2 regions of the Arthrobacter sp. TJ-263 genome follow, and region 2 is predicted to be linked to the other one. Evidence: riboswitches for the same ligand, from Rfam matches in the RefSeq annotation. Region 2 holds a riboswitch; the other holds the start of a gene.

Region 1 (4,428 bases), 120 kb from region 2:
CGGACGGCTGCCCATACATAGCGATCGGTCAGCGTGGTCATGGCAGTTCCCCTTCGGCGAGGCGGTGCAGCGAGGCGGTCAGCCGATCCCAGTCGGCGGTGAGGGTGGCGGCGAGGTCGTCGCCGGCCGGGCTCGTCCGGTAGAACTTGCGCGGACGGGATTCGGCGGTGTCCCACTCGCTGGTCAGCAGGCCCTGCTTCTCGAGGCGCCGAAGGAGTGGATAGAGCGTGTTCGCGTCGACCTGGAGGTCCAGGTCGTCGAGCGAGCCCAGGAGCGCATACCCGTAGTCGGGGGTGCGCAGCCGGGTGAGGCACGCCAGGACGACCGTCCCGCGCCGCAGTTCCTGCAGATGTCCGGCGACCAGGCCCTCGTCGATTTCCATGTCAACACTATGGTGTGCGACGCACAGTGTAGGAAGAGGTGATCGGTTGTCGTCCCGGCGATCACCCGCCGGGGGTGATCCGCGGGAGTGCCATACTGTCGCCCATGGATCTCGAACAATGGTGGAACAGCGTCACGCCGCAGACCAGGGAGTGGCTGATCGCCCACAACGGTGAGGCGCTCACGCCAGAGGTGGTCGCCGAGATCAGCAGGGCCGGCGGCCTGGTGGCCTCCGAGTCGTGGTGGATGGGCGAGCGCAGCCCCGACGGCATCCTGCTCTCGGACGCGGCGACGGACTGGATCGAGGAGCGCGCCAACGAGGAATAGCCGCGGGTAGCGCCGCGACCACCGACGCGCGCTACCGCAGGACGAGGAGCACGGCCAGCAGGAGCATGACGGCGGCGATCAGTGCATCGAGGATGCGCCAGGCCCAGGGGCGGGCGAAGACGGGGGCGAGGAAGCGCGCCCCCACGCCGAGCGCCGAGAACCACAGGATGCTGCCGAGGGCGGCGCCCGCGCCGAACCACCACCGGCCCGGCGTGCCGTGCGTGTTCGCGAGTGATCCCAGCAGCAGCACGGTGTCGAGATAGACGTGCGGATTGAGCCAGGTGAGGGCGAGGCAGGTTCCGAGCGCGGCACGCCAGGACGTCGTCGCGGGCCCTCCGTCGACGTCGAGCCGCTCCCCCTGGAGCGCGCGCCGCCCCGCGAGGACGGCGTATCCCGTGAGGAAAGCCGCCCCGGCCCAGCGCACCACCTCCACGAGCACGGGGGCCTGCTCGATCGCCGCTCCCAACCCGCCGACGCCGAGCACGATGAGCACGAGGTCCGAGACGGCGCACACCACCACGACCAGCGCGACATGGGACCGCCGCAGGCCCTGGCGCAGCACGAAGGCGTTCTGCGAGCCGATGGCGACGATCAGGGTCAGTCCGGCGGCGAAGCCGGTGGCGGCGGTGGAGATCACGGAACCAACCTAGGGCCGGCACTTATGCTTAGACAAACTAATGCTTCTTCACCGAGATAAGAGTTGCTTATGCGATTAGTCGATCCGGGACAGGCCGAAGCCCTTGCGGCGATCATCGAGAAGGGCAGTTTCGAGGCAGCGGCCTCCACGCTGTCCGTCTCGCCCTCAGCGATCAGCCAGCGGATCCGGGCCCTCGAGGTGGCCGTCGGGCGCCCGGTCCTCACCCGCACACGCCCCCTCCGCCCCACCGGAGCGGGAGAGGCGATCGTCCGCTTCGCGCGGCAGCTCGAACTGCTGTCGGCGGACCTCGCCACCGAGCTCGACTCCGCCCGCGACGGCCCCCGCCGGCGGATCACGATCGTGGCCAATGGCGACTCCCTGCACACCTGGGTACTGCCGGCCCTCGCCCGCGTCGCAGACACCCTGCAGCTCGAGATCCTCCGGGAGGACGAGGACTACTCCCTCGACCTGCTGCGCAGCGGTGCCGCCTCGGCGGCCATCACGTCCGTGGCCACTCCCGTGCAGGGATGTTCCTCGCAGCCGCTCGGCGTCATGCGCTACGTGCCCGTCTGTTCCGTGGACTTCCGGGACACCTGGTTCGCCGACGGGGCGACGCCGGAACGGCTCTCCCGCGCCCCCGTGGTCCTCTTCGACCGGAAGGACGACCTCCAGGACCAGTACCTCCGTTCGCGCATCCGCAGTGCCTTCGACCCGCCGCGTCACTTCCTGCCCGCGGCGCAGGCCTTCGCGGACGCGATCCGCTTCGGCATGGGGTGGGGCCTCGTGTCCGAACTGGAGTTGCGGTCCGACCCCCAGGGCCTCGTCCTGCTCGACCCGGGAGGCCACGTGGACGTCCCCCTGTACTGGCAGCAGTGGCGCCACGGATCCACGTCCCTGGCTGCCGTCAGCGACACGGTACTGCGGTCCGCGGCGCTCCTCCTCCGCCCACCTGCGCGGAGGAGCTGACGGCGAGGGAGACACCCTGCGTCGGGTGCCGTGGCGCCACGGACCGACGGCGCTCCCCGTCGTTCATGACGGTGTCCGTGGGGGTTGCTACTATCGTCGAGCGAGCAGCCGCTCGTCGACAAAGGCAAACCCGGTGCGAGCCGGGGACGCAAAGCCACGGGACCCCTGAGGTCAGCCGGGCCGCCGAAGAGAACAGGTCCACGGAGTATGCCTCGGACACGCCACGTCCCCCCAGTTCCCAGACCCGCCCGCCGGCAGACCACGGCCGCCCCACGGAACCGCCCCGGTGCAGCACGCGATGAATAGCTCCCCACCGGGCGATCGTCGGGCCGCCGTCGTCATCGAGGACGATCTCGACATCCGGAACCTGGTCTGCGCCGTCCTGGAACAGGGCGGCTTCGTGGTCAGTGGTGCGACCACCGGGCGCGACGGTGTCGACGTGGTCCGCCAGCAGCACCCGATGCTGGTGACCCTGGACATCGGGCTCCCCGATATCGACGGTTACGAGGTCCTGCGCCGGATCCGCAACACCACCGACTGCTACGTGATCGTGCTCAGCGGCCACAGCGACGAGATGGACATCCTCACCGCACTCCAGGCCGGAGCCGACGACTACGTCCTGAAGCCGTTCCGGCCCCGCGAACTGCGGGCCCGCATCGACGCGATGCTCCGCCGCCCCCGCATCGGGCAGAACACGCACTCCCCGCCGGCCCGGACCGAGGCACTCGCAACCCCCGCGCCCACCCCGTCCGACGACGATGCCGTCCCGGCGAAGTCCGCCAACGTCCTGCGAAACGGCGGCATCACGGTGGACGGCGACGCGCGGATCGCCAGCTGTGCCGGCGTGGAACTGCCGCTCACGAAGACCGAATTCAATCTGCTGTACGAGCTGATGCGCGGCAACGGCGCCGTCCGGACCAAGGAGGAGCTGGTCCGGGTGTCCCGGGGCGGGGACTACCGGGGGTACAACTTCGTCAGCCGTACGGACGAGCGGGCCATCGAGGTGCATATCGCGAATCTCCGCCAGAAGCTGGCGCGCGTGGACGGCGGCCCGGACCTCATCACGACGGTGCGGGGCGTGGGGTTCCGCGTCGTGCCCCGGGACAAGGACTAGCTGAGAGCTGCCGCCGCCCCGGGGTGATCCGGGTAGCCTGCCCGCAGCACCCCGAGCGTGTCCGCTGCGCACGCACGCAGCAGGGCGCTCGCGCGCCGGGCGCCGTCGAGGTCGTGGGCGATTATCATTCGGTGGACCACCCGCGCAGCCTGGTCGAGGCGGACCGCGCCCACCATCATGGCCGACGTCGTCACGCTGAGGACGGCGTCCTCGGCGCCCGTGGCATCGCCGGCCCCGATCCTCAGCTCCAACCGCTCGAGCTTGCCCTCGAGCGTCGCGGAGAAGTCACGCGCGAACCGGAGGACGACGGCGGGGTCGGAGAAGTCGTGCGCCATGTCCCCGAGGACCGAGGGGTCCACGAGGGGCGCCGCCTTGCCCGGCGCGTCGAGGGACGGGGCGGCATCGTGTGGGAGGGGTGCCGCGCCGTCCACCGGATACCGGCCCTGATACTGGTCAGGGCCTGACGGAGTCGAAGGTAGGGGCACACTCCAAGCCTAGCGATGGCAGGTGGGCGGCGTGCACCTGCAAGGAGTTCTTGCGCAAAGCTTGCGCTGGAGCAGGACGTTTGCCGGTACGACCGCTGCGCTTCACCGTCCCGTCACCCGGTGCCGGCCGGGCGGCGTCGGGCTCCGGGCGCCTGAGCCGTCCTCCGGTCAGGCCTTCCACTCCGGCCGGTAGCCCCCGTGGCCGGCCCAGGGACCGGCGAGCAGCTTCAGCACGCTCGACCCGTGGGGCTCACCGAGGTCGGCGAGCGCGAACTGCAGGAGACGCCGCTTGGCCTCGCATTCCGACAGGACCCGCGCGGGCTCGTACCAGCCCCGCGCACCCCACACTTCTTCCGGGAGGGTGCCCGTGCGGGCGGCTTTCTCGTCCTCGGTGATGCGTGCGTCGAGGAAGGCGGCGATCTCGTTCATACCTGAAACCTTATCCAGCGGGAGCAGCTGCATCGTCCACCCCACGCGGAGGACGGTCCGCCGTCGCGCACCGCGCCGCGACCCGGCTG
Region 2 (4,428 bases):
GACACGATGGCTCGAGGGCGGGCTCGGTGCGGTCCGCGAGATCCTCGAACAGACCGACCCGGTCCGGAGCCATCCCGAATCGGTCGCGCACCACGCCCTGCGGGCATCGCACAGCGACCTCACACTCGTTCTCCGCGAGCACGGTGATCGACGAGCGCTCCTCTGCGTAGCGGCGGAAGGCCGGGACGCAGGCTCCTTCAGCGGGGAATCCTGGGACTATCCGGCGCTGCTGGACGATCTGACCGCGATGTCGCCCCCGTTGCTGCTGACACCGGCGGATACCGCCCGCCTGCTGCACGGGTCCTCCCTCCCTGCCCCGACGACGGCGGTGTGCGTACGACTCGCCGGGTCGGGAGAGCGGCACTACATCCTCTTCGTCCGCCGGGCGGAGGTCCCGTTCACCGACGTCGACCACGAGATGGTCCGGACGTTCGCGTCCCATGTGTCGTTGGCCCTGGAACTGCTGCGGGCCCAGCGGGAACGGGAACAGGAAGCGGTGTTCGGCGACCGGGACAGGATCGCACGCGACCTCCACGACCTGGTCATCCAGCGACTGTTCGCGACAGGCCTGAGCATGCAGGTCCTCAGCAAACAGCTCACGGATCGCAGGGCGCTCGAACGCATCAGCGTCGTGACCGCCGAGCTGGATGCCACGATCAGGGAACTGCGCGACACCATCTACTCACTGCGATCCGTTCCGCGGGCCACCTCGACCTTCAGCGCCGGCGTCTTCGCCCTCGTGGCGGCAGCGGCCAGGAGCCGCGCCCTCCAACCCGTCCTGCACCTCTCAGGCCCCCTCGACGCCGCTGTCGACCCCGAACTGGCCGAACATGTCCACGGGGTCCTCACGGAAGGCCTGTCCAACGCCCTCCGGCACGCCGCAGCACACTCCGTCACGATCACGCTGCAGGCCCTTCCGGATCGCCTCGAGATGGAGATCATCGATGACGGCTCCGGGTTCGCAGAACCGCCCTCGTGTCCCGGACTGACGGAGATGCGGCGCCGGACCGGACTCTGCGAGGGCACCCTCTCGATCTCGAGCACCCTCGGCCATGGAACGCACATCCTGCTCATCGTGCCCCTGGGCACCGAGGGCGGCGGGGACCAGGAATCCGGGAGGTAGGAGGCGATTGCGGTAATGTCGGTCTCGCCTCTAGAAGCGGGGCTCTTGGGTTTGTTGCATGTGAATGAGGCACTTCGTGAGTGATAACAGCAGGTTGGACCCGGCGAAGCTCTTCCCGGAGGATCTGACATCGATCGATCGGGATGACCTTGACATCCTGAACAGCAGGAACCACCGCTCGAGGGATGTGCAGTACATCCGTGACGGGGGCGTGGACGCGGAGACCGAAGGGCAGCACCACGAACTCCGGGAAGAGCTTGATCGCCGTCAGCTGGCACGCGACACCTTCGTATCCGCCGACAACGAGGACGCCGACAACGAGGCGAAGGAAGCCTGAGCCCGCCTCCGGTGGGCGCGACTACCGTCAGAGCGCCACGAGGGCATCGATGATGTCGCTGGTCTCCGTGCGGTTCGTGTAGTCCACGTGAACATCGATGAACCGGATGGTGCCCGTCGCGTCGGCGACGATCACCGTGGGGAACGGGATCGTCAGCGACCGGTCCAGGTTGGATCCGGCGACGTCGATCCCGAGGGCTATGCGCGCCAGCGTCGACTCGGGGCTGGGTGACGTGACGATCCCGAGCTGCGAGGCGAGGGTGTTCCCTGCGTCCGAGTAGAGCGATACGTACAGCCCCCTCTCGTGTGCCATCTTCCGCGTGATCTCCGGGTGCTGGGGGCTGACGGCGATGAGCCGCGTCCCGAAGGTCTCGGCGAGGGGGCTCAGTTCCCGCTGGTAGGTCTGCAGGGTGATGCTGCAGTAGGGGCACCACTCGCCCCGGTAGAACACGATGATCGCGGCTGCGGCCCCGAGGACCTCGCGCAGGGGCACCGGATGCCCTCCGTCGTCGTACAGGATCGCCTCGGGAAGCTTGTCGCCCACGCGGGCGATCCCCTGCGGCAGCCCTGCACGGCGGAGTTCCTCCTGCTCCATCATGAAGACCTCCGCGAGCGCCGGGCCCACCTGCGCCTCGAAGGTCGGCCTGAACTCGTCCACCTGCGCCGCGATCGTGTCGGTGAATTTCTGTCGTTGCTTCATCTTCTCCCTCCGCACACCACGACGGGAGCCTCGAGCCCGTCGCACTACCAATTGTGGGCCAGGCCACACGATTTCCCAAGACGACGGCCATATTCGGGCGGCGGCCGGGGCCCACCGGGGATGCGCGCTGCGGAAGACCTGACGGAATCCTTGGCCACCGCTCAGCGGATTCCGGCGGCTGCGGGGCAGATGCGACGGGACAATGGGGTGCGGGTCCCGCTGCATCGCGGGGACCCACGACGCCCGGGCAGCCGCTCGGCGACAAGGGCAAACCCGGCGCGAGCCGGGGACGCAAAGCCACGGGACCCTCGCGGTCAGCCGGGCCACCGAACCCGTGAGGTGCCGATCATGCTTCCCGTTCCCCGTCTCGCAGCAGCTGCAGTCCTGACGACCGCCGCGCGCCTCGTCGTGGTCGCCGCGGTGCTGTCCGTCCTCATGCTCGGGGTGCCGCCGGTGTCCGCCCAGGCCGCGGCCACGGGCACGCCCAGGGTCACGGTCAGCACCACCTCCGGAGTACCCGGCGCCGCCGTCACGGTGACGGGCGCGGGCTTCCCGAGGAAGAGCAGGGGAACCGTCGTGGCAGGGGCCGTGGGTGCGGCTCTGACCACGTCGCCGACGGGCGCCTTCACCGTCTCGATCGTGCCGACGGGGACCGGCCCGGTGGACATCACGGCGACGGTCGGTACCAGCACGGCGAGCGTCCGATACACGCTTCTCGAGCCTGCGCCCGCCCCGGGCGCCCCGAAGGGCATCCGCTTCGGCGTCGGCACCAATGGCGGGCCCGCGGCCGGCGGCGAGCTCGACGAGGTCGCGACACTCGCGGGCGAGGCCCCTTCCCTCGTGCTGTCCTACAAGGACTTCAACCAGCCCGCGCCCATCGCCGAGCTGGACGCGGTGCGCGCCCGCGGCTCCGAGACGCTGCTGACCTGGGAGCCGTGGACCTGGGGTGGCGGCGCCGACCAGCCCGCCTACTCCCTCGACCGCATCGCGGCCGGCGAGTTCGACGCCTACCTCCGCGAGTGGGGCACGGCTTTGGGGCACTGGGGGCAGCCCGTGTATCTGCGGTTCGCGCACGAGATGAACGGGGACTGGTACCCGTGGGCCGCCGGCGTCAACGGCAACACCGAGGCCGACTACATCGCGGCGTACCGGCACGTACACGACGTCGTCGCCTCCACCGGCGCGACCAACGTCAGCTGGGTCTGGAACCCCAATGTCCCCTACTGGGGGTCCACGCCCATGGATCGGCTGTACCCGGGTGGAGACTACGTCGACGTGGTGGCGCTCGACGGCTACAACTGGGGCACGTCGCAGGCGTGGAGCTCCTGGCAGGAACCCGAGGCGCTGTTCGGGGACGGCATCGCACAGCTCCGGCAGATCGCCCCGGGCACGCCGATCATGATCGCCGAGACTGCCTCGTCCGAGATCGGCGGGTCCAAACCCCGGTGGATCTCCGACCTGTTCAGGTACGTCTCCGCGCAGCAGGACGTCGTCGCGCTCGTCTGGTTCCACATCGTCAAGGAGGCCGACTGGCGCATCGACAGCTCCCCCGCCTCGACCGACGCCTTCGCCACGGCACTCGCCGCGCGACGCTGACCGGCGCCCGGCACGGGATGAGCCCGGACGCCGGCGTCAGTGCCCCGGCGGTGGCGGCTGGCAGCGCGGACACCACCAGGTCCGACGACGGCCAGGATCATCCGGGACCTCCGCCCTGACGTGCACGGCGGTGCCGCACCGGAGGCACGGCCTGCCGGCGCGACCGGCCACCCAGTGCTTCTCGCCCGGCCGGGTGTTCCCCGTGGTGACCTGGTGCGCACCCGGCTGCATCGCGGAGAACCGCAGGCACCGGGCGCCGAGGGCCACCAGTGCCGGCACGTCCACGTCGGCCACTGCTGTGTCGGGGTGGACACCCCGCAGGAAGCAGAGCTCGTTGGCCCACAGATTTCCGAACCCGGCGATGTTCCGCTGATCGAGCAGGGCGGCCGCCACGCGCTCTCCCGGGCCGCGGCGCAGCCTGCGCACCGCCTCGTCCGCGGACCAGTCCTCCCGCAGCGGGTCCGGACCGAGGTGACCCACGGCGTCGCCCTCCGCCCGCGTGGCCAGGAGGTTGACGACGGGCAGGTCCAGCCCGTACGCCGTGGGCCCGTCACGCACCGCGAGGATCACCCGAGCATCCGGCAGGAGCCTCCGCGGCAGCGCCCTCCCGGGGGCCGTGACCGTCCAGGACCCCTGCATCAGCAGGTGCGTGTGCAGGGTCAGCCCGCCGTCG

The links. A riboswitch is a leader RNA that binds a small molecule or an ion and turns the genes downstream of it on or off. The one in region 2 is predicted to bind cyclic di-GMP.
Region 1: linked by a shared signal. The riboswitch ahead of AC4D2F_RS08305 (response regulator transcription factor) and the one ahead of AC4D2F_RS08905 (glycoside hydrolase family 26 protein) in region 2 are both predicted to bind cyclic di-GMP.

What each region holds. Positions count from the first base shown of each region.
Region 1 is NZ_JBZCNE010000001.1:1,749,406-1,753,833, forward strand. It holds gene AC4D2F_RS08280 (permease prefix domain 1-containing protein) at 1-41, opposite strand, end outside; gene AC4D2F_RS08285 (PadR family transcriptional regulator) at 38-382, opposite strand; gene AC4D2F_RS08290 (hypothetical protein) at 487-708, shown strand; gene AC4D2F_RS08295 (LysE/ArgO family amino acid transporter) at 740-1,345, opposite strand; gene AC4D2F_RS08300 (LysR family transcriptional regulator ArgP) at 1,415-2,311, shown strand; cyclic di-GMP riboswitch class I at 2,425-2,499, shown strand; gene AC4D2F_RS08305 (response regulator transcription factor) at 2,610-3,425, shown strand; gene AC4D2F_RS08310 (hypothetical protein) at 3,422-3,856, opposite strand; gene AC4D2F_RS08315 (DUF6221 family protein) at 4,079-4,339, opposite strand; gene AC4D2F_RS08320 (AAA family ATPase) at 4,350-4,428, opposite strand, start outside.
Region 2 is NZ_JBZCNE010000001.1:1,864,922-1,869,349, forward strand. It holds gene AC4D2F_RS08890 (GAF domain-containing sensor histidine kinase) at 1-1,123, shown strand, start outside; gene AC4D2F_RS08895 (hypothetical protein) at 1,200-1,460, shown strand; gene AC4D2F_RS08900 (peroxiredoxin-like family protein) at 1,488-2,159, opposite strand; cyclic di-GMP riboswitch class I at 2,416-2,490, shown strand; gene AC4D2F_RS08905 (glycoside hydrolase family 26 protein) at 2,508-3,755, shown strand; gene AC4D2F_RS08910 (DNA-formamidopyrimidine glycosylase family protein) at 3,792-4,428, opposite strand, start outside.